DNA from 4 places in the Thermoanaerobacterium sp. R66 genome. Region 4 is predicted to be linked to each of the others. Evidence: riboswitches for the same ligand, from Rfam matches in the RefSeq annotation. Region 4 holds a riboswitch; each other region holds the start of a gene.

What was found. A riboswitch is a leader RNA that binds a small molecule or an ion and turns the genes downstream of it on or off. The one in region 4 is predicted to bind S-adenosylmethionine.
Region 1: another riboswitch for S-adenosylmethionine. It lies ahead of metK (methionine adenosyltransferase); the one in region 4 lies ahead of JJQ93_RS00635 (homocysteine synthase).
Region 2: another riboswitch for S-adenosylmethionine. It lies ahead of JJQ93_RS07205 (methionine ABC transporter ATP-binding protein); the one in region 4 lies ahead of JJQ93_RS00635 (homocysteine synthase).
Region 3: another riboswitch for S-adenosylmethionine. It lies ahead of JJQ93_RS10295 (homoserine dehydrogenase); the one in region 4 lies ahead of JJQ93_RS00635 (homocysteine synthase).

What each region holds. Positions count from the first base shown of each region.
Region 1 covers NZ_JAEUWW010000001.1:1,521,352-1,528,876, forward strand. The annotation lists gene JJQ93_RS07770 (ComF family protein) at 1-679, opposite strand, end outside; gene recD2 (SF1B family DNA helicase RecD2) at 755-2,971, opposite strand; gene JJQ93_RS07780 (hypothetical protein) at 3,040-3,612, opposite strand; gene JJQ93_RS07785 (HD-GYP domain-containing protein) at 3,863-4,465, shown strand; gene metK (methionine adenosyltransferase) at 4,575-5,762, opposite strand; SAM riboswitch class I at 5,838-5,939, opposite strand; gene JJQ93_RS07795 (rubrerythrin family protein) at 6,069-6,572, opposite strand; gene JJQ93_RS07800 (peroxiredoxin) at 6,593-7,093, opposite strand; tRNA gene JJQ93_RS07805 (tRNA-Tyr) at 7,319-7,404, opposite strand; tRNA gene JJQ93_RS07810 (tRNA-Val) at 7,449-7,524, opposite strand.
Region 2 covers NZ_JAEUWW010000001.1:1,413,638-1,421,162, reverse strand. The annotation lists gene JJQ93_RS07230 (hypothetical protein) at 169-354, shown strand; gene JJQ93_RS07225 (S-ribosylhomocysteine lyase) at 497-937, shown strand; gene spoVB (stage V sporulation protein B) at 988-2,547, shown strand; gene JJQ93_RS07215 (MetQ/NlpA family ABC transporter substrate-binding protein) at 2,581-3,426, opposite strand; gene JJQ93_RS07210 (methionine ABC transporter permease) at 3,441-4,118, opposite strand; gene JJQ93_RS07205 (methionine ABC transporter ATP-binding protein) at 4,105-5,127, opposite strand; SAM riboswitch class I at 5,204-5,304, opposite strand; gene JJQ93_RS07200 (BglG family transcription antiterminator) at 5,518-7,525, shown strand, end outside.
Region 3 covers NZ_JAEUWW010000001.1:2,058,187-2,065,711, forward strand. The annotation lists tRNA gene JJQ93_RS10245 (tRNA-Arg) at 36-112, shown strand; tRNA gene JJQ93_RS10250 (tRNA-Arg) at 158-234, shown strand; gene JJQ93_RS10255 (nucleoside deaminase) at 249-677, shown strand; tRNA gene JJQ93_RS10260 (tRNA-Ser) at 681-770, shown strand; tRNA gene JJQ93_RS10265 (tRNA-Ser) at 783-876, shown strand; RNA gene ffs (signal recognition particle sRNA large type) at 1,013-1,278, shown strand; gene JJQ93_RS10275 (HD domain-containing phosphohydrolase) at 1,433-3,325, shown strand; gene dnaX (DNA polymerase III subunit gamma/tau) at 3,384-4,976, shown strand; gene JJQ93_RS10285 (YbaB/EbfC family nucleoid-associated protein) at 5,046-5,381, shown strand; gene recR (recombination mediator RecR) at 5,395-5,994, shown strand; SAM riboswitch class I at 6,143-6,245, shown strand; gene JJQ93_RS10295 (homoserine dehydrogenase) at 6,309-7,525, shown strand, end outside.
Region 4 covers NZ_JAEUWW010000001.1:142,668-150,192, reverse strand. The annotation lists gene JJQ93_RS00655 (murein hydrolase activator EnvC family protein) at 1-593, opposite strand, end outside; gene JJQ93_RS00650 (DUF2933 domain-containing protein) at 665-823, opposite strand; gene lgt (prolipoprotein diacylglyceryl transferase) at 857-1,690, opposite strand; gene JJQ93_RS00640 (YHS domain-containing protein) at 2,137-2,331, opposite strand; gene JJQ93_RS00635 (homocysteine synthase) at 2,546-3,838, opposite strand; SAM riboswitch class I at 3,969-4,071, opposite strand; gene cysK (cysteine synthase A) at 4,161-5,081, opposite strand; gene JJQ93_RS00625 (bifunctional cystathionine gamma-lyase/homocysteine desulfhydrase) at 5,086-6,222, opposite strand; gene JJQ93_RS00620 (class I SAM-dependent methyltransferase) at 6,235-6,870, opposite strand; gene polX (DNA polymerase/3'-5' exonuclease PolX) at 7,046-7,525, opposite strand, start outside.

The DNA of each region.
Region 1 (7,525 bases), 1.4 Mb from region 4:
TTCCTGTTGCTATTGTAGCTGCAAAAACATCTTTTGCACCGCTCTCTCTTAAAACTTTTGCGCATTCATCAAGGGTAGAACCTGTTGTCAAAACATCATCCACTAAAAGTACGGTCTTGTCTTTGACAAGATCAGCGTAAACCACTTTAAAAGCACCTTTTAAGTTTTTCATCCGCTCTTCTCTTTTAAGTTCAGTTTGAGATTTAGTGTTTTTTATACGTCTCAAAGGCTTTGACATGATTACATCGAATCTATAAGAAAGCTCTCTCGCCAAAAGCTCTGATTGGTTGTATCCACGTTCATCCAGCTTTGTCCTGTGAAGCGGAACAGGCACTATCGTATCAAATTCCACACCATCTTCTTTAATATACTTATACATGTATTCTGCAAAAAATTCAGATAAACTTCTCTCTTTGTAGTATTTGAATCTGGCAATCAGCGATTTTATCGTATCGTCATACTCAAAAGGACTTATGCTGCGAGTAAAAACATGGTTTGTCTCCATGCAGTCGGGGCATTTGTCGCCATCTATGATAGGCTTTCCACAAACAACGCACCTATTACCAACAATAAACGGTAAATTGCTTTCACAGTCAAGGCATATCTTTCCTTCTCTTATCACCTTTCCGCACAGTATGCAATTTGTCTTTGGTGGAAATAGCAAATCGAGAAATATCATAGTACATCCTTCCGTCCATCTATTTAATCTTTATATCGGCATATCTTAAAATTTATTTAACATTCGTGAAATTAATCAACTTTCTTCCACCATGAATTTAAGGACTTTCCTAAGTTTAGGCAAAAGCCCTGAATACCTCTTTGATATGAGATTGTTGTCGATCATGCTTTTTAAATATTTTTCCTGTCCAACTATTACCACGAGCTTTTTAGCCCTCGTTACAGCAGTGTAAAGAAGGTTTCTGGTGAGAAGCATAGGCGGTCCAAAGCTCATAGGCATGATGACAGCCGGAAATTCACTTCCTTGGCTTTTGTGGACAGTCACACAGTAAGAAAGGCTTAGTTCATCTATATCTGCAAAATCGTAAACAACTCTTTTATCATCATCAAATAAGACAGTAAGCTCCTGCGAATCATTATCGATAGACTCTATGATACCCATATCGCCATTAAAGACACCTTCGCCTTTTTCATCACCTTTTGTCCACTTCATCTTGTAGTTATTTTTTATTTGCATCACCTTGTCTCCCACTCTGAAAGTAAAATCTTTCATCTGCCTTTCATCCAGTCCTTTTTTTGAAGGATTTAAGCACCTTTGCAGTTCATTGTTCATGTTTATAACGCCTATCAAGCCTTTTCTCATAGGGCTTAAAACTTGAATATCCGTAAATGGGTTGAATCCATACGCTTCAGGCAACCGCCTTTTACATAAATCCAATATAGTATTTAAAATTTCGTCTTGCGATGAAGCATTTATAAAGAAAAAGTCATTTTCTTTATCGTTTAGCACAGGATACTCGCCATTGTTTATCTTGTGGGCATTTACTACTATCAAACTTTCCTTCCCTTGCCTGTATATCTTATTAAGCCTTATCACTTTTACCAAGCCGCTATCTATGATATCTCTAAGCACATTACCAGCTCCAACAGATGGAAGCTGATCGACATCACCTACAAGTATAAGCCTTGAGCTTAACGGAATAGCTTTAAGTAGAGCATTCATAAGCAATATGTCTATCATCGAAGCCTCGTCCACTATTATGACATCTTCTGTCAATGGATTCTTGTCCTCTTTGCCAAAGCCTCGTCCTTCTTCTTCTGTGTATGAGTATTCCAATAGGCGATGTATCGTCTTCGCTTCAAACCCTGTAGCTTCGGTCATCCTCTTTGCAGCTCTCCCTGTAGGCGCAGCTAACGCTACCGATTTTTTAAATTTTTTAAAAAGCTTTATTATGAAATTTATTATTGTAGTCTTTCCCGTTCCAGGTCCACCTGTTATGACAAGAATTGAGTTCTTGACAGATTCTAAAACTGCAATCCGCTGATTGTCTGCAAGGTGAATCCCCATATCTGATTCTATCTTCCATATTTCATTTTCAATATCAATATCCTCAGGCTTTACATCTGTCAGCGTCATGTTTAAAATCTTATCTGCAGTGTTGTTTTCAGCTACAAAATACGGTATATAATATACACCGTGAGAACCATCTTCAAATGTCTCAAACTTCACTTTTTCGCTTTGTGCCAAAAGAACCAATGAATCGTAAACTTCTTCTTCTGATACTTCAAGAAGCCTTGCTGTTTCTTTAAGCAAAAGTTCAAGTGGCACATACGTATGACCATTTGATGCATATTGTATCAAAACATACTTTGTGCCAGATGAAATCCTATAGCTGGAATGCAAGTCAACGCCCATTGCTCGAGCTATCTTATCAGCCGTCCTAAAGCCAATCCCAAAAATTTCATCCGATAATCTGTATGGATTTTGCTTTATGAGTTCTATAGAATCATCGCCGTATTGCCTGTATATCTTAATTGCATTCGTAGTGGAGATGCCATAACCTTGTAAAAAAACCATCACGTCCCTCAATGTCTTCTGCTGCTCATAAGATTCTGATATCATCTTTACTCTTTCTTCGCCTATTCCAGGTATATCCAACAACTTTTCCGGATGAGATTCTATGATGTTTAGAGAATCGACGCCGAATTTTGAGACGATTTTTTTCGCCATGACAGGACCTATACCTCTTATGAGTCCAGATGACAAGAATCTCTCCATCCCATACAATGTCGACGGCGCTATCGTCTCGTACTTTGAGACCTTCACCTGTTCCCCATAGTCAGGATGTACCATCCACTCGCCTTCAACTTTAAGCGTCTCACCTATCCCAACAAAAGGCATATATCCTACTACTGTAATAGTATCCCTTTTCGAATTAAGTTCTAACACAGCGTACCCATTTTGTTCGTTTTTAAAAATTATTTCCTCAACAGTACCTATTATTTCAACCATAGCTATCCCTACTTTTTTATTTTCTATCTACAATTGTATATTATTTTCATAGATATTTGAAGCGCGCATCATATTTTTTCAATTTTGTACTTTATCTTCACGATTTCTTCATACAAAAGAGCTATGTCTGCTTTCGTTGCTGGTAGGTTATACATAGATCTGTTACTTTCAAAGTTTAATGGACTTAAATTAGCAAAAAAAGTCTTTATCATGGCAGCATCTCTCAAGTGCTTCTCGATCGTAATCTTCTTTTGATATACTTTTATCTTAGCGTCACCAAGATTTACAATGCAATACGTAGAATGCTCCTCTATCTCTTTTATCTTCTCATAGCACACATATCCGTAAGATACATCCTTTGCCACCTTTGGAATTCTAACTTTTAATTGCACAAGCGTAAAGTTAGAAGCTATAGGAATTGGAAAAGTATTTTTAATGCCAAGGCTTTTGGCGTACTTTTCTTTTATGGCACTTAAATCTACAGCATACTTTTTCAAAGTCCTCTTTAGACAACTTTTGACACTGGATTTTATATGCAATACATTGCCATTTAAGTCTATTAATTCCGTCCCATCTCCGTAATCATCAAGATAACAAGGCAATATGGCAATGTAGACATCAGGTATATCAAAATCCTTCATCTCCATTACTCCTTTACGAACTAATGTTTGTACTTATTATATAAAATAACAACTTCAAAGTCAATATATGGATATGCGTTTAAAAATTTTCCGAATTTTTTTTTTTTTTTTTTTTTTTTTTTTTTTTTTTTTTTTTTTTTTTTTTTTTTTTTTTTTTTTTTTTTTGAATTTTATTACAATGCATGAAATTATTGACTGGTACAAAAAATTATAATATAATATTAATTGTCGAAAAAAGGGGAAAAATGAGATGAATTATGATGAAGAAAAACTGATGTCGCATCTTTTGATGTCACTAAAAAACTACCATTACGAGACGTACAAGCACAGCATAAGAGTCGCAAAGTTATCATACAATGTAGCAAACATGATGCGGCTTAATATAAAGGAAAAAATAACGATATACAAGGGTGCATTGCTGCACGATATAGGCAAAGTGATGATTCCGATTAGTATTCTTGCAAAACCAGATAAACTTACAGAATTGGAATACGACGTCATGAAATTGCATCCCAAATACGGCGCCGATATACTGGAAGCCTTAACACCACTTGCATATTTGACATCTACTGTGCTATATCATCACGAAAGGCTAGATGGGACAGGTTATCCTTATGGTTTAAAAATCATTCCGTTTGGCGCACAGATTGTAGCAGTGTGTGATTCTTTCGACGCAATGACAAACGATAGACAGTATAGAAAAGCTAAAAATGCTATTGAAGCAATACAAGATTTGAAAGAGTGCGATGCAAAGTACAACCAAATGCTTGTTTCAGCATTAGAAAATTTGGTTAAAACAAAGACACAAATTCTCGAAAAAGAAAATAGAGAAAGCAATGGAATCGCCATCTAATTTATGCTATAATAAAAGTAGCGGAGCGTACAATTTTTATAAAAATCGCGGCTATAAATATAAATATACAAGCCGCAAAGCCCGGAGGAAACTCCGGGCTTTAAAATTATTATTTATTGAAAGCAAGTTTTTTCAGTATCTCAACTCTGTCAGTTCTCTCCCATGTAAGGTCAAGATCTGTGCGTCCAAAATGTCCATATGCTGCAACTTGTCTATAAATAGGCCTTCTTAAATCAAGATCTCTTATAATAGCAGCAGGTCTCAAATCAAATACTTTTTTAACTATTTCTGATATCTCTTCATCAGATATTTTCCCAGTGCCAAAAGTATCTACATTGACTTCTAATGGTGTAGCTACGCCTATAGCGTACGCCAATTGAACTTCACACCTTTCAGCAAGCCCAGCAGCTACGATGTTTTTCGCTACATACCTTGCAGCGTACGCAGCAGATCTGTCTACTTTCGATGGATCTTTGCCAGAAAAAGCACCGCCGCCATGTCTTGCATATCCACCATAAGTGTCGACTATTATCTTCCTTCCTGTAAGACCACTGTCTCCTTGTGGTCCGCCGACTACAAATCGCCCTGTCGGATTTACATATATCTTCGTATCATCATCAATAAGCTCTGGTGGAACGATAGGTTTTATCACATACTCTTTTACATCATTTTCAATCTTATCATGATCCACATCTGGTGAATGCTGTGTAGATACGACGATTGAATCAACTCTCTTTGGCACGTCATCAACGTACTCAATCGTCACCTGTGTCTTGCCATCAGGTCTTAGGTAATCTAAAGTGCCATTTTTCCTTACCTCTGCTAATCTGCGAGCAAGCCTATGTGCTAATGATATTGGAAGAGGCATAAGCTCAGGCGTCTCTGTACATGCGTATCCAAACATCATGCCTTGGTCTCCAGCGCCTTGTTCTTCCAGCTCATCGTGGGAGATGCCTTTTTTAACTTCTAGAGCCTTATCAACTCCCAATGCTATATCTGGAGACTGTTCATCTATTGATGTAAGCACAGAGCATGTATCTGCATCAAAGCCGTATTTTGCACGAGTGTATCCTATTTCCTCTATGACTTTTCTTGCGATTTTAGGTATGTCAACGTAACACTTTGTGGATATTTCTCCCATCACCAATACCATACCTGTTGTAACAGCAGTCTCGCAGGCTATCCTCGCATATGGATCATTTTTTAAGATCTCATCTACAATAGCATCAGATATCTGATCGCAAATTTTATCTGGATGTCCTTCAGTAACTGATTCTGAAGTAAAATACTTTTTCATCTGTATCCTCCTTTTTTAAATCACATAAAAGACCTAAAACAAAATAAAACCTCTCCAAAAGAAGAGGCACATCCACCCTCATCTTTCAGAAGTAAACTTCTGCGAGAATTAGCACCTTGTCGTAAGACAGGTTGCCGGGCTTCACAGGGCTCTTCCCTCCACCTCTCTTGATAAGAGTTTCACTTATTTAACTTAAAATATAATATCACAGTACAACTAATAAGTCAATTAGAAAGTGAAAAAGTGCTTGACGACTGTCAAGCACTTTAAAGTTAATATATGATAATGAAGGGGTTCTTTTGCCTTTTAGAATACAACAAACTTATCCCTTGGAGCTCCGCATACAGGACATTTTTCTGGTGCTGTATCAATTACAGTATAGCCACATACTGGACAAATATATACTTTAGAAATCTTTATGTCTTCATTTTTCAATGCTGCAGCTTTTGCATCTGTGTACATCTTAGCATGTATTTTTTCTGCTTCTAACGCATAATTAAAACTTCTATCTGCAGCTTTCTCTTCTTGCAGATCAGCAACTGCCTTATATGCAGGATACATTTCTTCTTCTTCAAACGTTTCACCTGCTATTGCTTTGTCAAGATTTGCTACTGTGTCTTTCACTTCTCCTAATGTATTGTAGTGATTTCTAGCATGGACTAGCTCTGCATATGAGATAGCTCTAAAAAGCTTTGCTATGTTTGGCTTACCCTCCTTTTCAGCCACATCAGCAAAAATTTGGTACCTCATGTGGGCCTGGCTTTCACCTGCGTATGCATCGCTTAGATTTTTTGTCGTCATTTCTCTCATTTCAAAATCTCCTCCTTTTTTTAATCTAATACTTTGTCCCCTGGTTTCCAACCTACAGGACAAGCATGACCTGTTTGAAGTGCATTAAGCACTCTTAGTATTTCATCGACATTTCTGCCGATTACTGGCTCATGTACAACTTCATAATCAATAATTCCATCTGGATTAATGATAAAAGCAGCTCTTAAAGCAATTCCAGCATCTTCAATAAGTATTCCATACTGCCTTGTGACATCCTTGTTGTAATCAGACAAAAGCGGAAAATCAACACCACCGAGGCTATCTATCCATGCCTTGTGTGAATAAACGCTATCTGTGTTGATACCTAATAGCTCTGTATTGAGCTTGTCAAACTCAGGTTTCATCCTGTTAAACTCAGGTATTTCTGTCGAACATACTGACGAAAAGTCAAGTGGATAAAAGAAAAGCACTACCCATTTACCTTTATAATCGCTTAAGGATATTTGACCTTTTGTGCTGTCTAACTTAAATTCAGGAGCTTTCTTACCTACCAACGACATATGTACACACCTCTCATCTATTCTTCTTAGTCAATCATACATTGGATAAGCTATTAATATTTTATTTCTATTAATAACTATTTTCCCTTCACAAGTATTATTATACATCAATTATTTTTTATGTCAATAGGATTTGGAAAATTTTTTATCGATGTTTTTAAAAATCATTATGATAAGGAAATCTTGAAAGGCAAAATAAAAAAAGGCCCTTTAGCCTTGTATTCATGGTGGAGGGAGATGGATTCGAACCATCGAAGGCACCAGCCAACAGATTTACAGTCTGCCCCCTTTAGCCACTTGGGTATCCCTCCATGATTATTTTATTTTAATGAGAAAAAATATTCACAAATAGAAATGGTGGTCGCAATAGGGCTCGAACCTATGACCCCCTGCTTGTAAGGCAGGTGCTCTCCCAGCTGAGCTATACGACCA
Region 2 (7,525 bases), 1.3 Mb from region 4:
ACATATTTATGCATGATTTTTTGCCATATATAGCCATACTGATGTATAATCTTGAGAATAGGTTTATATATTTGCAAAAATACAGGAAATCTTGCAAAAATAATTTATGTGAAGCAAATCTTGACAAAATTAGATTATTGATGCATAATATGTATTGAAGGGTGGGTGATGAAAATGTTATTTATAATAACATTGATGGCGTTTATAATGATATTTGTACCCGCAGCGATAGAGAAAGATAACACTGAGTACGAAGAATTTTTAAGAAGTGAGTTTGGCTACAAAGATACGGTTGATAGAGTGATTAGGAATGAAGATTTCAGTGAATTAGCTTATAGTTACAAGTTAAGATAGATAAAAGATTCCTCCCATTTAAACATGACCTCCGGCTATGCCGGATATTTTTATTTTCTGCCTTAAATCCATCGGCTTAATGTTGGTAAATGTAAAGAAAAATGATAAAATATAATGTATCAATAATTGATGAGGTGATGTTATGGAGATAAAAGTTGAAAGCTTTAAATTAGATCATAGAACGGTAAAAGCACCGTACGTGAGAAAATCAGGTACTCTGGTTGGACCTAACGGTGATGTCGTAACAAAGTACGATATAAGGTTGACACAGCCCAATGTTGATTCAATACCTACAGGTGGGATTCACACGTTAGAGCATTTATTTGCTACTTACTTTAGAGATTATTTCGATGACATAATAGATATTTCTCCTATGGGGTGCAGGACTGGATTTTACCTTACAAAGTTTGGAGACACATCAATTGATGAAATAAAAGATGCATTGAGAAAAGTCTTAGAAAGAGTTTTAACGACAAAAGAAGAAGATGTACCTGCTACAAATGAGATTCAGTGCGGTAACTATAGAGATCATTCTCTTTTTACGGCGAAGGAGTACGCAAAGGCTGTTTTGGAAAAACTTTAGAAGGTAATATATATTATGTGCCGCGAATAAACTATTGTGAGGTGTCGTGTATGCGCAATAGATCTTTTGTTCGCGGTGCTTTTATTTTGACTATAGCAAATGTTGTAGACAGGGCTATTGGCTTTGTCTTCAGAATCATCCTTTCTAATCTGCTGGGTTCTGAGGGAACTGGGATATATCAAATAGCGCTGCCAATCTACTTTGTATCAATAACATTTATAACATCAGGAATTACGGCTGTTACTTCTCGGTTTGTGTCTGAGGAAAGAGCCAAAAATAACAAAAGAAATATTTTCAGCATAATGGAAGTTTCATTTTTTATCGTAATTATAATGGGCATAGCAATTTCATCTATAATATTCTTTAATGCCAAGTACATATCAAACAACTTGCTTCATGAGCCACGAGCGTATCTATCAATATTGATTTTTTCACCTGTACTGATTGTAGTTTCATCGTCTTCTATATTCAAAGGATTTTTTCAAGGATTAATTAACATGGTTCCTGCATCGGTGTCTGAGATTGTTGAGCAGATAGTGAGAGTTTTTTTGACGTTGTATCTATTCAGCGTATTTACAGGAATGAAGCTGGAGTATGCTGCAGCAATAGCCGTATTTGGAATAGCCATAGGAGAAGTAACAAGTTTTATCATGTACATATTTTACTACAGGCGCGAATTAAAATACATAAATGAGGAAATGCCAAATGAAGGTACTATATGGAGTAAGGCAGATATTGCAAAGACAATAGTAAAGACGTCTTTTCCTATTACTATTTCAAGGATGATTGTAAACATCTTGGACTTGTTTGAATCTCTCATCATACCTTCAAAGCTTGTCAAATCAGGACTTTCACACAAAGAAGCTATATCTGAGTTTGGAAAGCTGTCTGGAATGGCTTATCCACTTGCATATATGCCTGCAGTTATAACAATGAGCTTGTCAGTTACAGTGCTTCCTGCAGTATCAGAAGCGGCATCTTTAAAAAGATGGGATGCAGTAAGGCAGAGGATAAATCAAGCCATAGGATATACTACTATGATAGGCATACCAGCAGCCGTATTGTTTTTGATGTTGCCTGATGAAATAGCTTCATTGCTTTACCCTAAAAGTCCAGGAGTAGGTTTGTTAGTTAAGGTAATAGCTGCAGGAAGCATTTTTGCATACCTGGAGTCTATAGTCACAAGCATATTGAATGGGCTTGGGATGCAAAACTTGGTTTTGAGAAATTCTGTCATCTGGACTACAATTTCTGTAATTGCCATGTATCTATTAGTGCCTATACCAAGTTTAAGGCTTTTCGGGTATATTTACGGCTTCATATTCGCTGATGCTTTTGTCTTCCTCTTAAATTTTAAAGCATTAGTTAAGATTACTAACTTAGATATTGATTTTAACAATTGGTTCTTAAAACCGCTTATAGCTGCACTTATAATGGGGATTTACGACACGATCATTTATTTTAATCTGGCTGCGGTAGTCGCAAACGAATGGATCACAATGTCTATTACAGTATTATCAGGATTTTTAGTATACATTGCATCATGTCAACTTGTAAAGCTTCCATATTTAGAAGATTTGAATAGATTGATATTTTCCAGGAATAAATAATAAAAACCCGCTTTAAACGGGTTTTTTCTCATGTTAAAAAGCTGGAACTATAGCGCCTTTGTACTTGTCTTCGATAAATTTCTTGACTTCATCAGAATTTAAGGCTTTTGCCAACTTTTGTATCGCTGGGTCATTTTGATTGTCTTCCCTTACGACTAACACATTAGCATAAGGAGAATTTTTGTCTTCCATAAAAATTGCATCCTTTAAAGGGTTTAAGTTTGCCTCTAATGCAAAATTAGTGTTTATAATGGCCAAATCCACATCTTGAAGCGTCCTTGGAAGCTGAGGTGCTTCAAGCTCTACAATCTTTAAATGCTTTGGATTATCCACGATGTCTCTCGGGGTTTGTGTAAGGCCATTTGGGTCTTTTAACTTAATTAACCCTTCTTTTTGCAGTAGAAGCAGCGCTCTTCCTTCATTTGTAGCATCGTTTGGAACAGCCACTGTTGCACCGTCTTTTAATTCATCTTTTGACTTGATCTTTTTTGAATATGCCCCCATCGGTTCTACATGCACTTTGACTAATGGCACCAATTTTACATTGTTTTTCTTTTCGAAGTCCTCAAGGTATGGAACGTGTTGGAAGAAATTTGCGTCGATTTGCTTGTCGACAAGTGCAGTATTTGGCGTCACATAGTCGGTAAATTCTTTTATTTCAAGATCTACGCCTTCTTTTGCAAGAATAGGCTTTACTACATTAAGTATTTCTGCATGGGGGTTTGGCGTTGCACCAACGACTATCTTCGTCATTTTAGTAGAGGTATCTGTGTTTGAATTTGCGTTGGATGTAGCGGCTGTGTTGTTGGATTTTGTGCATCCTGATAAGATAAATGCAAATGTCAATATGAGAGTGAGAAATAAAAATGATTTTTTCATTACATACCATCCTTTCATCTTTTATCAACTTTTTTTGCAAGATAGTTTCCTATTCTTTGCACGATTTCTACAAAGATTATTAAGACTATGATTGTGGCAATAAGCACATCTGTCTGAAACCTTTGGTAGCCATATCTTATAGCCAGATCTCCAAGACCACCTCCTCCAATAGCACCTGCCATAGCAGAATACCCTAAAATATTTATCACTGTAAGAGTTATTCCCAATATAAGTGATGGCAATGATTCTGGAATCATGACTTTGAATATTATCTGTGGTATTGAAGCGCCAACAGATATAGATGCTTCAATGACGCCCCAGTCTACTTCTTTAAGAGATGATTCTACAACTCTTGCTACAAATGGGGCTGCAGCAATGGACAGTGGTACAATAGCAGCGGTAGGTCCTATAGTTGTGCCAACAATAAGCCTTGCCAATGGGAAGATTGCGATTATGAGGATTATGAACGGCACTGACCTCATGACATTGATCACAGTACCTAATACCTGATTTAACTTTAGATTTTCCTTTATATGACCTTTGTCGGTTATGACAAGTATTATGCCTAGAGGCAGTCCTATTATTACTGAGAAAAGTGTTGAGAAAAACACCATGTACAAAGATTCCCAAAGAGGTTCTTCCATAAGCTGCCACAAGTTTAATAAATACTGGAATATGTTAGACGATACCATTTTTAAGCACCTCTATTCTAAGACCATTGTTTTCTAAAAATTTTATAGCATTTTTTATGGAATTCTGTTCACCGCTTATTTTTATTAAGAGATTTCCTATCTGTGAGTTTTGCACTCTTTCGATATTTCCGGAAATGATATTCACTTCAACATCGAAATTCTTTATCATATGGGATATGACAGGCTGGTTGCTGCTGCTACCAAAAAACGATAATCTCAAGATTTCCTCATTTGGATTTTCGTCATCAAGCAATATGTCTGGCGGAAGTTCAGCTATCATATCTTTTAAAAATCTCTTAGATGTTTCTGTTGAAGGATTTGAAAAGATGTCTATTACATTTCCTTCCTCGATAATCATTCCGTCTTCCAAAACTGCCACTTTGTCGCACAGATTTCTTATTACAGACATTTCGTGCGTTATTACCACGATTGTAATTCCGTATTGTTTGTTTATGTCCTTTAAAAGATTTAAGATGGATTCTGTCGTGGTAGGATCTAAAGCGGATGTGGCTTCATCAGATAGAATTATGTCTGGATTGTTTGCTAAAGCTCTTGCAATGCCTACCCTCTGTTTTTGTCCCCCAGATAGCTGCGAAGGGTATGCGTACTTTTTGTCTTTTAAATCTACCACATCCAGTAATTCATCAACGCGTTTTTTTATGACAGAATCGCTGACTTTCGAGATCTTAAGAGGAAATGCTATGTTCTCATACACTGTAGAGTTCATCAAAAGATTGAAATGCTGAAATATCATGCCAATCTTTTTTCTCATATTTCTCAGTTCTTTTGAATTTAACTTTGTCATTTCTACGCCGTTTATCAGTATGCTGCCAGATGTAGGTTTTTCCAACATGTTTATGCACCTTATCAATGATGATTTCCCGGCACCGCTTAGACCCATTATGCCGTAAATTTCACCATCACGTATAGTTAAGTTGATGTCTTTTAAAGCTATTACCTCTTTTCCGTTTGTGTTGTAAACTTTGCTTAAGTTTTTTATTTCGATCAAATCATTTCACCTTCTTTTCACAAATGTAGTTTAAAAAAGCAATAAAAAAAACCTCCAATGAAAGAGGTTTCGTCCTCTCTCATCTCTCAGCAATCGCTGCAGGAATTGGCACCATTGCACATACGTGCCGGTTGCCGGGTTTCATCGGGCCAGTCCCTCCACCTCTCTAGATAAGAGAATAATTTCGTTTTTAGTTGTTAAAATGATTATATAGGATGGATGTTGAAAAGTCAAGCAAAATTTTCATGCGACAATATTAAATTTTTGTCATAATAAATCTGACAGTGTATTCACAAGTTTGTGTTGATTTAATCAATAAATTGATTATAATTAAGATGAAAGATAAGTTAACTTATTAATAATTTGTCATAGACGAAAGGACAAATATCTATGAAAGAGTTAAGTAGGCGCCAATTAGAAATCTTCAAAAAGGTTATTTCAAAAGAAGTTTCCAGTTTGGACGATATCGTCGTTTTGTACAAGTTAAGCAAAAGGACTGTTTACAGAGAAATAAATGCAATAAATGAATATATAAAAGAATACAATTTGAAGCTTAAAAATGACGATGGAGTACTAGTCTTAGAAGGAACTGATAATGATATCGAAAAATTCAAATTCGATGTAATAGGTTATAGGCCAAGCATTGACGCTGATAAAAGGCGAAAGTTGATACTATCTGAGCTTTTGCAGATGAAAGAACCTGTAAAACTTGAGTACTTCGCTAAAGAATACAATGTGACTACGGCAACAATAAGCTATGACATTAAAGAGATCGATAAATGGCTAAACAAGCAAAATGTTACAATTGTAACTAAGCCTGGCGTTGGCATATACGTAAAAGGCGATGAAAGCAATATAAGAAGGGCCATAATAAATTTTCTGTATGACAATGTGGAGACAAAAGACCTAATTGAGTTTTTAAATAAAGGGTACAATAATATAAACAAGCTTAGTGAAGACATAAATGATAGATTACTCAGGCTTATAGACTACGATACGGTTTTAAAGATAGAGAAGGCTATACAAAAATTGGAGAAATCCCTTGATTACGAATTAGCAGAAAGCTCCTACATGGGGCTTACGGTGCATCTGGCATTGGCGCTAAAAAGAATAAAAGAAGGCGAAAAGATAAAAATAGGTAATGAAAGCCTCTATGAGCTTAGGAAGTCAGATGAGTATAAGTTTGCAGAAATGCTTGCCAGGTTTCTGGAGGAAGAATTTGATATATCTATTCCAGAAGATGAAATCGGATATATAACGATTCATCTACAAGGAGCAAGGTACAGGGCAAATACCGAAGACGTAAATGACGAGCTGTTAAATGAAATACTGCATGAGATGGTCAGCGTTGCAGAAGATGAATTTGGCACTGATCTTAAAGGCGATACGATGCTTTTAAGCGGTTTAAAGACGCACTTAAGGCCTACTATCTTTAGACTTCGCATGGGTCTTGCGATTAGAAATCCGCTTATAAATGACATAAAAGAACGGTACAGCGGTTTATTTGAAAAATGTATATCTATTGCAAATGTGATTAAAGACAAGCTTAATGTTGATGTGCCTGATGATGAAATCGGATATATTGCGATGCATTTTGGCGCATCCATAGCAAGAAAAAGCGATATGATGAAAAGGCACAATATTTTAGTCGTGTGTGCCAGCGGCATAGGGACATCGAGGATGCTTTTATCTAAGCTTCAGATGTTTCCACAATTGAATATTGTAGATACGGTTTCCAGCTTGAGAGTTAAAGACTTTAAAGATAGAGATGATATTGACTTGATAGTGTCTACAATTCCGCTGGACATAAAGGACAAAGAGACAATAATAGTCAATCCGCTGCTTTTAGATGAAGACGTAAAAAAACTGAAAGACGCTTTAAACACAGATTTTATAATGGACTTCTCGGAGAAAAAAGTCATAGGCGACAGGTACAAAGAATTGGAACACATTGCGTGGTATGGCAAAAGGATAATTGAGCTATGCGATTCCCTTAAACTTAAAGATGTCTATGGCAAAAACTCGAAAGACATCATAGATTCTCTATTAGAAGATTTTGCTGGTAATGATGGAATTAATAATGAGAAAATAAAGCAGATAGAGGATAAGCTTTTGGGAAGAGAAAGCCTTGGGAAGATAATACTTCCAGGGAAAGGGTTTGTAATCTACCACTGTACAGCATCTGATTTGGTGGAGCCAATCCTCGTCTTTGGAAAAGTGAAAAGCCATGTCAAGATGAAAAATTTGATTAACGAGTATGAAATCATAAAGACAGCTTTTCTAATGGTTGCACCGGATGACGACAAGATGTGGATAGAGATACTTGGCGATTTAAGTGTTTCATTTATTGAAAGCAAAGACTTGGTAAAAAATCTCAATGAGATTAACAAAATTGATG
Region 3 (7,525 bases), 1.9 Mb from region 4:
AAAATAAATTGTGGTATTATAAAGTATGTAAGTGTGCGCCCGTAGCTCAGTTGGATAGAGCGTTTGACTACGAATCAAAAGGCCACGGGTTCGAATCCTGTCGGGCGCACCACTATGATATTGACAAATTTGAAATTTTATTTATAATATAAATCATGCGCCCGTAGCTCAGCAGGATAGAGCAACGGTTTCCTAAACCGTGTGCCGGAGGTTCGAGTCCTCTCGGGCGCACCATTTGTGTGATTAAGATGTACAACGAATTTATGAAGTCTGCTATAGATGAGGCTATACTAAGCTTTATGCTTGGAGAGATGCCGGTTGGTGCAGTTGTAGTTAAAGATGGCATCATCATCGGTAGAGGCCATAATCTGAAAGAAACAGAAAAAGATGCGACGCAGCACGCAGAGATCAATGCTATAAAGGATGCTTGCAAAAGCATTGGTGATTGGAGACTTAATGGTGCATCGCTGTACGTCACATTAGAGCCATGTCCAATGTGTGCAGGTGCGATAATAGAGTCCAGAATAAAAAGAGTGTATATAGGCGCAGAGAGCCGTGATAGCGGTGCTGCAGGCACTGTATATGATCTTTTAAATAAAAAAGCAGAAGTTTATTTTGGCATCATGGAAGATGAGTGCAAAAAACTGATAAATGATTTTTTTAGTAGACTAAGGTAATCTGGAGAGATGGCTGAGTGGTCGAAAGCGCTCGCCTCGAAAGCGAGTGGGCGGATTCCCGCCTCGTGAGTTCGAATCTCACTCTCTCCGCCATGGAAATATCATGGAGAGATGGCTGAGCTGGTCTAAGGCGCACGACTGGAAATCGTGTGTACCCTCAAAACGGGTACCGAGGGTTCGAATCCCTCTCTCTCCGCCATTAAATGTAATTCCCATCTTAATCCATAACATCCATTAAAAATTTCAATCCATGTGTTGATTTTTACATATAGACGATGTATAATAGGTCTTGCATTGCACAAAATAATGTTGTAAGTTGAAAAGGACTTACATGGCCGTACTAGATGGGGAGGTAGCGGTGCCCTGTAACCTGCAATCCGCTATAGCAGGGTCGAATTCCCGAGCCGAGGCATGATTACTGTAAGGCTGGCATAAGTAAGTGATTATGATATTCAAGTCCTCCGCAATGGAAATTTGTGAACCCCGCCAGGTCTGGAAGGAAGCAACGGTAAGCAAATACTTCCATGTGCCGGGGGAGTGCTTGAGTGGAGTTAACTGCTTATGTAACGCTTATGGTAACATGACAGAGTCGGGTGTGCGGCCTTTTTATTTTATTATATTTTACTAAAAAATTTTAATACGTACATAAAAAATATTTTATCAAAAAAATATTCTGATATTTAAAATTTGTGTAAAGTTTTTTTGCGCATTGTCGAAAATACTAATAGTGACTTTTACTGCTTAGGGAGGTATTTATGTTTAGAAGTTATCGCAATCGCTTGTTCGTCATAATATTCGGAGTTTCAGTCTTTGTATATCTACTTTCGTTTGTCCACATAGTAAAAGGCATAGGCAATAACATATTTGCTTCTTTTTTGATATTGTTTATTTCGGCTTTTATAGCAATGACAGAGTCAAAGCACTTGTCATATCCAATAGAAAAGTTGAATGAAGGCGTTAAACGTATAATAGATGGTGAATACGATTATAATATCGATATAGATGTTTCAGAAGAATTTGTAGAGTTATCAAGAAGTTTCAGAGAAATGTCACATAAGCTAAAGTCAACTTATGAAGAGTTAAAAAGGGAGTCTCAGGAGCTTTTAAAGAAAAACAACGAATTGCAAGATTACTATGCAGAGCTTGAGGCATCTTATGAGCAGATGGAAGCTGTGACAAACGAGCTTGAGAAATCGGAATCAAAGTATAGGACGTTGGTAGACAATATTTCAGATATTCTTTGGTTTACTGATAGTGAATATAATATAGAGTTTATTAATAATAGATCAGTAAGGTATTTAGATTATATGCCAGACGAGATGACAGGCAGAAAAATCACAGAATTCGTTCATGACGACGATAAGAAGATCATGGAAGATCTGATGAATGGCAGAATAAGCATGGCGGAAATAAAATTCAAAAAAAGAGATGGTTCAATACTCCTTACAGAAACGAGAGCCAAGGTAATAAAGAACAATGAAAATGAGATATTGGGAATTCAAGGCTTGTCGAGGGATATAACTGATTACAATAATGCGAAAAAAGAGATAATGGAGAGAAATAGGCAGATTCTGGCCATAGGAAATGTGACGCAATTGTTGACTAAAAATTTAGAACCTCGAGATGTTTTATATTCTATTGCTGAAAAAATATCCACCATTCTTTCTTCACCACTTTGTACCATAAGGACGATAAATGAGTCAGGAAGATTAGAGCTTATGGTAGCAGCAGGGGAATTGAGAGACATGCCTCTTTTAAAAGAGTTGTCGTTGTCGTCGGATGAAAATGTTAAGCTTCTTGTTTCAAAAGAGATTACTGTTTTGGATCCTAATAAATTCCCGATAGATGATAATTTGCTTTTGCGATTGAAAGAATTAAATGTAAAAAACGTGATAGCTGTTCCACTCATATCTAAAGATAAGGCTGTGGGAATCTTAAATATATTAACAACTTCAAAGCTTGCCAATGATATAAGCTTGTTGAGGTCTGTTGCTGATAGTGTGTCTGTTGCCATAGAAAATGCAAATCTATATGACGACATGAGGAATTGGTACTTTAGGACCATCGACGCTTTGGCTCATGCTGTTGAGGCAAAGGATAAATACACCAAGGGGCATTCACTTAGAGTTTCGAAGTACGCTGCAATTATAGCCGAAAGCATGGGACTGCCAAAAGATGAAATAGAAAAGATAAGGATCGCTGGTTTGTTGCATGATATAGGAAAGATAGGGGTGGCTGACAGTATACTTACCAAGCCTGGCAAGCTTACAAATGAGGAGTACGACAAGATAAAGCAACATCCAAAAATATCCAGAAAAATATTAGAACCAATTGGACTATCTAAGGATATAATAGATGGAATTGAAAAGCACCACGAAAGATACGATGGGAAAGGATATCCGTTTGGGCTTGATGACGACAACATACCGCTGATTGCTGCGATACTGTGCGTGGCAGACTCGTTCGATGCTATGACATCTGATAGATCGTATAGGAAGGGGATTTCCTTTGACGAGGCCGTAAATGAATTATTGAAGTACAAAGGCACACAGTTTAATCCGAGGGTTGTTGACAGCGTAATATCTATATACATGAGAGATAGAAAAAAGATGGAGAGGATAAAAATAGAAACGGAAGTAGCAAACTAAAAGGATATAGAAAAGTATCCTTTTTTTTGTTACAATTAAGTAAATGAGGTGTTTTTATATGTACCAATCACTGTACAGAAAGTATAGGCCCAGAAGCTTTGGGGAAGTTTTGGGGCAAAATCATATTGTCAGGACTTTAAAAAATCAGATAAAAAGTGGGCGAATAGGACATGCATACCTTTTTTGTGGTACAAGAGGTACAGGCAAGACAAGTGTTGCAAAGATTTTTGCAAAAGCTGTTAATTGCCCTAATAGCGTAGATGGGGAGCCATGCAACAAATGTCAGATATGCGAGTCTGCCAATAACAATTCTCTCATGGACATAATAGAGATAGATGCGGCATCGAATAACAGCGTTGATGATGTAAGGGAATTGAGGGATAACGTCATATATGCTCCTTCTTCATGTAAGTACAAGGTGTACATTATCGATGAAGTCCATATGCTGTCTGGCAGCGCTTTTAATGCCCTTTTAAAGACGCTTGAAGAGCCTCCGCAACATGCGATATTTATTCTGGCTACAACTGAGCCAAATAAGATACCTGCAACTATTTTGTCAAGGTGTCAAAGGTTTGACTTTAAAAGGATATCATCGAAAGTTATTTCACAGAATATAAAGAAGATAGCTGAAGACAGCCAAATAAATATAGACAGTAAAGCAATTGCACTGATTGCAAAGCATGGAAATGGCTCTATGAGGGATGCTATAAGCATACTTGAGCAGTGTGCTTCATACAACGATGTTTTAACGTATGATGATGTGTGTGATATACTTGGCACTGTAAATGATGATACATTGTTTGCTTTAGTGAATAGTTTAAACGATAGAGATGGAAAAGAAACCATAAAACAGATAGATAAGTTGATGCTTTACGGCATAGACGTAAATAATTTGGTGAAGGCTTTATTGTCTTTTTTGAGAGATGTGATTGTATATAAGACATGTGGTGATGAGTCAGAAGAGATATTAGAAACAGAGATAAATGATGTAATTAAGAAGGCTTCTTTATTTGACATGGCGTTTTTATCAAATGTGTTAGAGAAATTGATAGATCTTCAGGGAAAAATAAGATATGCTCAATCTCCAAGAATAATGCTGGAAATAACATTGCTTAAGCTTATAAATCCGGAAATCTCACCTGATATGGACAGTATTTTAGATAGACTAAGTATGTTGGAAAATGTGATTAAAAATGGAAAAGTAATGCCATCTGTAGAGAAGGATATTGTCGCTGATGATAAAACTTTAAAATCTGAGAGGGCTTTTGATGATGTAGTGGTAAAAAAAGAAGCGAAAAAAACTGATGATATAGTTGATAAAGTAGATAAGAGCATTGAGATAAATGTGAATGAAGTTTTCAAAAAACTATTAAGCATGATAAAGAAAGACAGACCGATGATTTTTTCTTTTTTAAGCTTAGGCAAACCGTATTTGAAAGATGGCAATTTTGTGATAGAATATCCAAAGGAGCATGTGTTTTACAAAGAAGAGCTTAATAAAATCGAAAATAAAGATTACATCAAAGATGCTATTAAAAGACTGACAGGTAATGATTACAACATAGTTTTTGCTACAGAAGAAAAAAATGAAGATGAACAGTTAATTGAGGCAGTAAGAAAATATTTTGGCGATGTAGAAATAATAGATTGATTAATCACTACTGAGTCAAAATTAGCATATAAATAAGAGAGAATACAAAATTAATTAGGAGGTATTTGGATGGCTAAAGGAGGATTTCCTGGCGGTTTCAACATGAATAACATGATAAAGCAAGCGCAGCAGATGCAGGAGCAAATGAAGAAAATGCAGGAGGAGCTTGAAAACAAGACGGTTGAGGAGTCTGCAGGCGGTGGAGCTGTAAAGGTAGTGGCAAATGGCAGAAAGGAGCTTATAAGCATAAAGATCGATCCGGATGTCGTTGACAAAGACGATGTAGAGATGCTGGAGGATCTTGTATTGGCTGCAGTAAATCAAGCTTTAAGAAGTGCTGAAAAGATGATTGCAGAAGAGATGGGAAAAATAACAGGAGGTTTCAACATACCTGGCTTGTTCTGAGGTGAATTAATTAATGAACGTATATTCGAGGTCATTGTCAAGGCTTATTGATGAATTATCAAGACTTCCCGGCATTGGACGCAAGACAGCTCAGAGGCTGGCGTTTTACATCTTAGATATGCCTTTAGACGATGTTGTTAACTTGTCTAATGCTATTTTAGAGGCAAAGAACAATTTAAGATACTGTAAAAAGTGCTATAACTTTACTGACAGTGAGCTTTGCAGTATATGCAGTGATGAGACGAGGGATACACATACCATATGTGTAGTTTCCGATCCCAAAGATGTAGTAGCGATGGAAAAGACGAGGGAATATCGAGGCTTATACCATGTACTTCACGGTGCAATATCGCCTATGGATGGAATAGGTCCAGAGGATATAAAGATAAAAGAGCTGTTGGAGAGGATAAAAGACGCTGAAATCAATGAAATAATATTAGCTACAAATCCAGACATAGAAGGCGAGGCAACTGCAATGTACATCGCAAAGCTTATAAAACCTTTTGGAATAAAGGTGACAAGAATTGCACATGGTGTACCGGTAGGCGGTGACCTCGAATACACAGATTCTGTAACACTGTCAAGGGCTTTAGAAGGCAGAAGGGAAATGTAAGTGATCGAAATTGAATCTTTTAACTAAAAGGTACTATGTTGATGTAAGAAAATGTGGAAAAGATAAAAAATCTAAAAATATGTATTGATTCTTAGCGTATAAAGTGATAATATAAATATCAACAAATTTAAAAGAGAATATTGAAGGCCTCTTATCAAGAGTGGTGGAGGGACTGGCCCGATGAAACCCGGCAACCGGCATTTATATGCGTTTGGTGCCAAATCCTGCAGGGAAAACCTGAGAGATGAGAGGAGTGGCGTATTTTGGCCCTCTTCTCATTGAAGAGGGCCAAAAATTTTTAGGAGGTATGCCACATGGAATTTAAGATTGGATTGTTGGGATTTGGAACAGTAGGAAGCGGAGTCTATAAAATAGTCGCATCAAGAAAACAGCATATAAAACAAAAAACGGGGTTTTATCCCGAAATAAAAAAAATACTAGTGAAGCATCCTGATAAGCCGAGAAATGTTAATGGTGTAGATGAAATACTAACAACTGATGCTAACGAAATCTTGTGTGATAGCGAAATAAGTGCAATAATTGAAGTAATGGGAGGAATTGATCCTGCTTACGAGTACGTAAAAAAGGCGATAATTTCTAAAAAACATGTAATTACTGCAAACAAAGAGTTAATAGCAAAATATGGAGACGAGCTTAGAAAAATGGCAGATGAAAATGGTGTATTTTTGAAATTTGAAGCAAGTGTCGCTGGAGCAATCCCCATTATACATCAAATTGAGAGGCTCAAAATAACCGATGAAATAAATTTTGTAGGAGGGATAATAAACGGTACTACAAACTACATATTGACGCAAATAACAGAAAAGGGAATGAAATATGATGAAGCACTTTTATCAGCTCAAAAAAGAGGTTATGCTGAAAGCAATCCGGATTACGATATAAAAGGATTCGATGCTTTGTATAAGCTTGTGATTCTCATAAAAAAAGCATTCGATGCTGATGTTTCTGCTAATTCAATATTGAGATATGGTATAAATGAAATAAAAAATGACGATATATATTATGCTGAAAAATTGGGATACAAGATTAAACCATTTGCATGGGCTAAATACGAGAAAGGAAACGTCTATGCGAGTGTAGAGCCTATATTGATAGAAGATAGCAACATTTTAGCAAGTGTTGGTGATGTAAACAATGCTGTTATACTGAGAGGAGACAGTTTTAAAGAGCTAATTTTTATTGGAAAAGGTGCAGGACAAATGCCTACAGGTGATTCGGTTGTTGCAGATTTAATAGATATACTATTGAATTATGATATAAAAACGAATCATACGTCTAAACGCATTTCAGTTTTTAATGGTAGTTTTACAGATGTATTTTATATAAAACTTAAACCATTTTACAAGTTTAATATAAAAAATATTTTAAAATTTTTTACTGATAATGGCGCTTCGTTTAATGAGTCTGTTTATGATGGAAATACTTTTGCGGCTGTTTTCAAGCTTTTTGATAATGATATAAACAGGTTTATAGAAAGTTTAGAAAACAAAAAAATGTGTACAATAGAAAG
Region 4 (7,525 bases):
GCAACTTGTATCCTTTTCTTTCTCTCTTCCACTTGAGCTGTAACATATTGCAAATTATTTTTTTCTTCTTTTAAGACTTCTTCTTTTTTCGCTATTAAATTTTTAGTGTTTTTTATTTCATTTAAAATTCTTATATCAAAAGCCATTAATTTTTTTATATTATCAAGTCGTGATATAAAATCGATAAAATTTTTTGAACCCAATAAAACTTCAATATATCCTGCATCACCACTCATATATATTGCTCTTATCCTCTCTTTATACAAACTCTTACGAGAGTCATATCTTTTTTGAGCTATATCTAGTTCTTTCTGTGTCTCACTTATTTTTTGCTCAATTGAGTATAATTTCCTCTGATTTTCAATCAATTCTTTTTGAGTTTCTGATAGCTGTTTGTCGATGTCTAATAGTTCTTTTTTTACAGATTGCTGTTTTTGATAATTTTCACTCAATTTTTTTTGAGTTTGTTGTTTTTGAATGCTTAAGTCTTCAAGTCTCTTTTTATTGTCAGTTAAATTAGATGAATATCCATAATTAAAAACAGATGCAAAAATAAAAATGATAATTAGAAAAATAGTCATCTTACGTTTCATCAATATCCCCCTAAGAAATCTATATATAATCGACATACCTGGTATGAATTTCACCAGGTATGTTACAATACCTATTCTGTTGCGTCATCCTCAGGTTTTTCGATTTGCCTATTGCCTTTATCTTGTTCATGGCTGTGATTATGACTATGCATACCTTTCATCATAAATAAATGCATTAATGGGCACAACAGTAGAAACAAAAACGGTAAAATAGTTGTTAAAAACTTCATCTGTGACACTCCTTTCATAAAATTTTTATTCAACTAATGAATATAGTAAAAGAAAACCGTCGATATTGCCATTAACAAAACTACCACCGCAATATCTAAAAAACCTTTTTTACTTTGTACCGGCATCTCATCTTTCTCAATAGTATTGTATTTTTTAATATAATGTGCCGCTATCAAAGCTGCAGCGATAAATATAGCACTAGCAAGATGAGCGATTGTAAATGGTGGTAAAATCATAGGATTTCCGGCTCTAAAAAATTCTACAATAGATCTATTTATATTGAAGAAAATAACATATATGATAAATAATTGTCCATTGTATTTTATTTTGTCCCTTTTTCTCCAAAGCACAAAAAACATAATATAGTCAAGTAAAAACTCATAAACTTGTACAGGATGCAATAATTGTCCATTTACTTTTATTCCCCATGGCCATGGACGTGCCATTGCATACCCAAATATGTCGCATCCTATTCTTCCGATTGCTTGTCCTATAGCAAGCCCTGGCGACGCTAAATCTGCAATTTTCCAGAAATTTAATTTATATTTTCTAACATACCATATACTAAATAAAATCCCGGCAACTAAACTACCATGAATAGCCATCCCACCATCATGTATTTTTAATATTTCAAGTGGATGTGTCAGGAAAAAATATGGTCGATATGTCAAAACGAATCCAAGCCTTCCCCCTATTATACCAACTATTATAAGGTACACGAGAAATTCTGAAACTTTGTCAACATCAAGGCCTTTTCTTTTGGCTTCTTTTAATGCCAAAATATACCCTGTGCCAACACCTATCGCTATCATTATTCCAAATAGATATATAGTGAAACCGCCAATATTAAACAAAGGTACTGTCATGAAAAATCTCCTCTCATATTAACTTTCATACTCATTCTTCAAAAAGATATATAAATTACTGTATCAATTGCTACAACAGTGTGCTAAAAGGCACTAATTCTCTGCTTTAAAAAATTTTATAAAAGATTGTCTTTATGTTTTACACCGATATATTGCTATTACCGCCATAGCATCCATATATTATAACCTCCGTTCCACATCTATCACTAACGCACGATATAATAAAAAATGATATAAGGTCTAAAATTAACTCAAGAAAAAGATACACTATAATAAAACCTTAGTACCATCTAGAAATTTATAATGCAAAAATCATGCCAAATAAAAAGGGTCTGAAAAATATCAAATCTCTAAATAAATTAGAGAATGATAGTTCAAACCCAAGTAAAAATTAATCAAATAGAAATTTATAATGCATTTTAGTAGATCATGTACGTCAGACCAAATTAACAGCAACCATGATGACTGTGCCCACCATGATGTCCTCCATCACTTTCATTTTTTACATATTTTTCTGGATTCTTTTCAAATTCTGCTTTACAACTTTTCGAACAGAAAAAATATTCCTTTCCATTGAATGTTGTTTTAGCTGCAGCATTATCCTCTTTAACATCCATTCCACACACTGGATCCTTAGCCATTTTTCACACCTCCTTTGATACATTATACCTATACTGGGTTTATGTTTATATGATATCATTTAATTACACAAAAGTCAATCGGAATATACATATTTATGTGCTTCTATTATTAATTTAAATATTATTGCCATAACATTATATTAAACAAATATCTAGTAAATTATTTTAAAAATGTCAAAAGCCCTCTTCTATTGTGAAGAGAGCTCTATAATAATTATTCTGCTGCTTTTTTAAGTGCTTGGTCAAGGTCATACAATATGTCGTCGATGTCTTCTATGCCTATTGAAAGTCTTATTTGGTCTGGGGTTACACCTGCTAATGACAATTCTTCTTCGTTTAATTGCGAATGTGTCGTGCTTGCTGGATGAATTACCAAAGACTTTGCGTCACCAACATTAGCCAGCAATGAGAATAATTCAAGGCTGTTTATGAATTTGATTCCAGCATTTATTCCACCTTTTATTCCAAATGTCAATATTGATCCAGCGCCTTTCGGTAGGTATTTCTTTGCAAGCTCATGATATTTATTTTCTTTAAGTCCAGGATAGTTTACCCACGTCACATTTGGATTGCTTGCTAAGAATTCTGCTACTTTTTGTGCATTTTCCACATGTCTTTGGACTCTTAATGACAAAGTCTCTAATCCTTGTAAAAATAAAAATGCATTGAAGGGGCTTAAAGATGCACCAGTGTCTCTTAAAAGCTGTACTCTCAATTTTGTGATATATGCAGCAGGTCCAAATGATTCAACATATTTAATCCCATGATAGCTGGGATCTGGCTCTATAAATTCAGGGAACCTTCCGCTTCCTGCCCAATCAAACTTTCCTGAATCTACTATTACTCCGCCTATTGATGTCCCGTGGCCTCCTATAAATTTTGTCGCTGAATGTACTACTATATCTGCGCCATATTCAAACGGACGGAAAAGATATGGTGTTGCAAATGTGTTGTCTACAATTAGCGGTATTTTATTCTCATGCGCTATTTTTGCTATAGCCTCGAAATCAGGTATATTTATCCCGGGATTTCCTATTGTCTCTATATATAATGCCTTTGTTCTGTCTGTTATTGCTTTTCTGAAATTTTCAGGATCATCTGGATCTACAAATGTCGTTTTAATGCCAAGTTTAGGCAATGTTAAAGCAAATAGATTGTATGTTCCACCATATAATGTGCTTGCAGATACTATTTCATCACCTGCACCTGCTATATTTAATATAGAGTATGTTATAGCTGCAGCACCAGATGCTGTTGCAACTGCCCCTACTCCTCCTTCAAGTGCGGCAATTCTCTGTTCAAATACATCATTTGTCGGATTCATAATTCTTGTATATATGTTTCCTGCCTCTTTAAGATTGAATAATGCTGCTGCTTGATCAGTATCTTTAAAAACATATGATGTTGTCTGATAGATTGGAACAGCCCTTGAACCTGTCGTTGGATCCGGTTTTTGCCCCGCATGTACCTGCAATGTGTCAAATTTTAATTTTCTTTCTTCACTCATCTAAATCTCTCCTCTTCATAATTTTAGTTTAAAAAAATTAAAAGTTATTCTTATAATTCACCTCTTTTCGTTATTTTTAGAATATTAAAAGCCCTCTTCGATGTAGAAGAGGGCTAAATTTACGCCGCTCCTCTCATCTCTCAGGTTTCCCTGCAGGATTTGGCACCAGACGCATAATATATGCCGGTTGCCGGGTTTCATCGGGCCAGTCCCTCCACCACTCTTGATAAGAGGTTCGATATTTTCTTTATATTGCTAATTATATTAACACTTTAAATCAATAATGTCAATAGGTATTCTTGGACATTTATCAGGTTGAAATTTAAAATCTATATAAATTTTCACTAAAATACCTATCAGATCTATCAGGAAATACTACAACTATATTTTTTGGTTCCTTTTGCTTATTAGCCTGTTTTATAGCCGCAGCAAAGGCAGCGCCCGATGATGATCCTACAAATAATCCTTCTCTTTTTGCAAGTTCCTTAACATAATAAAAGGCTTCATCATCAGTTACCTTTTCGACATCATCTATTAAGCTTACATCCATAGTATCAGGTATAAAATCATTACCTATGCCCTCTATTTTATAGCACTTTACTAAATCTCCTCCACCAATTATTGAACCAATAGGATCAGCAAGCACGCCTTTTACTTTAGGATTTTTCTCTTTTAAATACCTAACTACACCTGTGAACGTTCCACCAGTACCTGCTCCAGCAATAAACACATCTACATTTCCATCCAAAGCATCATATATCTCTGGTCCTGTTGTTTCATAATGAGCCTTTACATTTGCCATATTTTTAAACTGGTTTGGAATATATGAGTCCTTAATCTCCTTTGCTAATTCATATGCTTTATCCATCGCTCCTTTCATTCCAAGCTCTTTAGGCGTATTTACTATTTCAGCACCCAAAGCTTTCATTAGTATCTGTTTTTCTACTGAAAATTTAGTTGGTACAACAAATATGACTTTATAACCTTTATTCAATGCTGCAAGTGCAAGGCCAATGCCCGTATTCCCAGCAGTAGGCTCTATTATAGTAGAACCTTTTTTTATTAACCCTTTATCTTCAGCATCTTTTATCATGTAATAGCACGTTCTATCTTTTACAGAACCACCAGGGTTCATGTTTTCTAGCTTGGCAAAGATGTTTACATATGGAGGTATATCAAAATGAGTTATTTTTAGAAGTGGTGTCTTGCCAATTAAATCACTGATTCCCTCTGCATATTTCATGATTTCAACTCCTTATTGCATTTTTTAAATCATCAATTAAATCCAGATAATTCTCAAGTCCAACTGATAGTCTTACTAACTTATCGGTTATGCCAAGCTTCAATCTCTGTTCCTCTGGTATAGACGCATGTGTCATTTTTGCTGGATATGAAATTAGGCTTTCATATCCGCCTAGGCTTTCCGCAAGTGTAATAAGTTTTACATTGTTTAATAATTTTAATGCCATATCTTTGTTTTTTAACTCAAATGAAATCACGCCTCCAAAGCCATCCATCTGCTCTTTTGCAATATCGTATCCTGGATGTGTATGTAAACCAGGATAATAAACTTTTTCAACTTCAGGTTGTTCCAAAAGCCAATTTGCAATTTCTTTGGCATTTTTCTCATGTCTTTCCATTCTAACGCTAAGTGTTTTTATTCCCCTAATCACAAGGTAAGAATCCTGTGGTCCTAAAATGCCACCAACTGCATTTTGCAGAAAATGAATTTTATGAGCTAATTCTTCACTATTAACAACGACAAGGCCTGCTACAACATCGCTATGGCCTCCAAGGTATTTTGTTGCACTATGAACAACTATGTCTGCACCTAATTCAATGGGTCTTTGGAAATATGGTGTCATAAAAGTATTATCAACTATCGAAAGTATGCTATATTCTTTAGCTATTCTTGAAATTTCTCTGATATTTGTAATTGTCATAAGAGGATTTGTAGGTGTTTCATAAAATATTGCCTTTGTATTTTTTGTTATACTATTTACAACATTATCTTTTAAAGACGTGTCTACAAATTTTGAAACTATGCCAAGCCTTTTAAAAACTTTCTCAAGTACCCTGAATGTTCCTCCATAAACATTATTTGAAACTATTACCTCGTCACCAGCATTAAAAAGCATCAAAACTGTCGATATTGCTGCCATGCCAGATGCAAAGGCAAAACCACCCTTTCCACCCTCTAGATCATTAATAAGCTTTTCTAATGATTCTCGTGTTGGATTACCTGTTCTTGAATATTCATAACCTCTATCTTTTCCTACGGCATCCTGTTTAAACGTCGATGTTTGGTATATAGGTGTTGATACTGCACCTGTTTTTTCATCACCAAATATACCACCATGAATTAATTTTGTCTCCTTTCTCATCCTAAATCCTCCTTATTCTTTAATTCCTTTTGCTATAAATATTCCTGTTTTTGCCATCTCTCCTTTAGATGACTTTGCAGTTGCATAAAGTCCTGTTTCTTTTACAAGTATTTCTTTAAAGTTACTATGAATAAGCCATTTTTCTATATCTTCTAAATTAAATCCAAGCCATCTGTCGTACATTTCGAATCTTGCCCACTCACTACTGTGCTTCATAACATCTGTTATGATCAACATTCCGCCTGGCCTTAAAATCCTGTGTATTTCCATGATGCCTTTAAACGGATTTTCTACATGATGTAATACCATGTTTGAAAAAACTACATCGATAGAATCATCAATTATTGGTATTTGCTCCATACTTCCTTTTAAAAAAATTATGTTATTAATGCCAGCATTCTCAGCAGTTTGTTTTGCATATTTAAGCATTTCATCTGAAACGTCGATCCCAACAACTTCTCTTGCATATTTTGATAATTCCAAAGCCATAAATCCTGACCCTGTACCAATATCTGCAACAATTAAACCGCCTTTATTTTTTATGTTAGATCTTTCAATTGCAATATTTCGAATATCATCATCGAAGTATTTTTTCCTAATCTCATCCCATTCTCCCGCTATACTGTCAAAATATTCTATATAGTTCATATAGCACCTCCTAATTTATAGTATTCCGATATGATTACTTGGTTATAATTAAAATACCATTCTTCTTCTAAAATGTCAATAAAAAAATTGCTTTTTTTAAAGATTTCTTCAATAAAAACATGGACTTCTCAAACTAAAAATTAATCCCCCTCCTGTAATAAAGAGGGGGATTAATTTAAGATTTATTAAAAATTTTATTTAGCTCATCAGCATCATAAGTATTTATCACGTCTTTGGCCTCAAGCCAACCCTTTCGCGCAATTCCAATGCCAAATATTATATCATCAAGTCCTTCTATCCTATGTGCATCCGGGCAAATTGCAAATTTTACACCTTTTTCTTTTGCATATTTTATATATCTCCAATCAATGTCCAATCTGTATGGACTTGCATTTATTTCAATTATCTTGCCATACTCAGCAGAAACATCAATAATTTTATATATATCAATGTCATAGCCATCTCTTGCAAGAAGAAGTCTTCCGGTCAAATGTCCAATAATTTTCGTGTATTTATTTTTTATAGCATTTATTATTCTTTTTGTCATATCTTCTTTGCTCATTTTAAAGTTGGAATGAACAGATGCAATGACAAAGTCAAATCTTTTTAAAATATCCTCATCATAATCAAGTGAACCGTCTTTTAATATATCGGA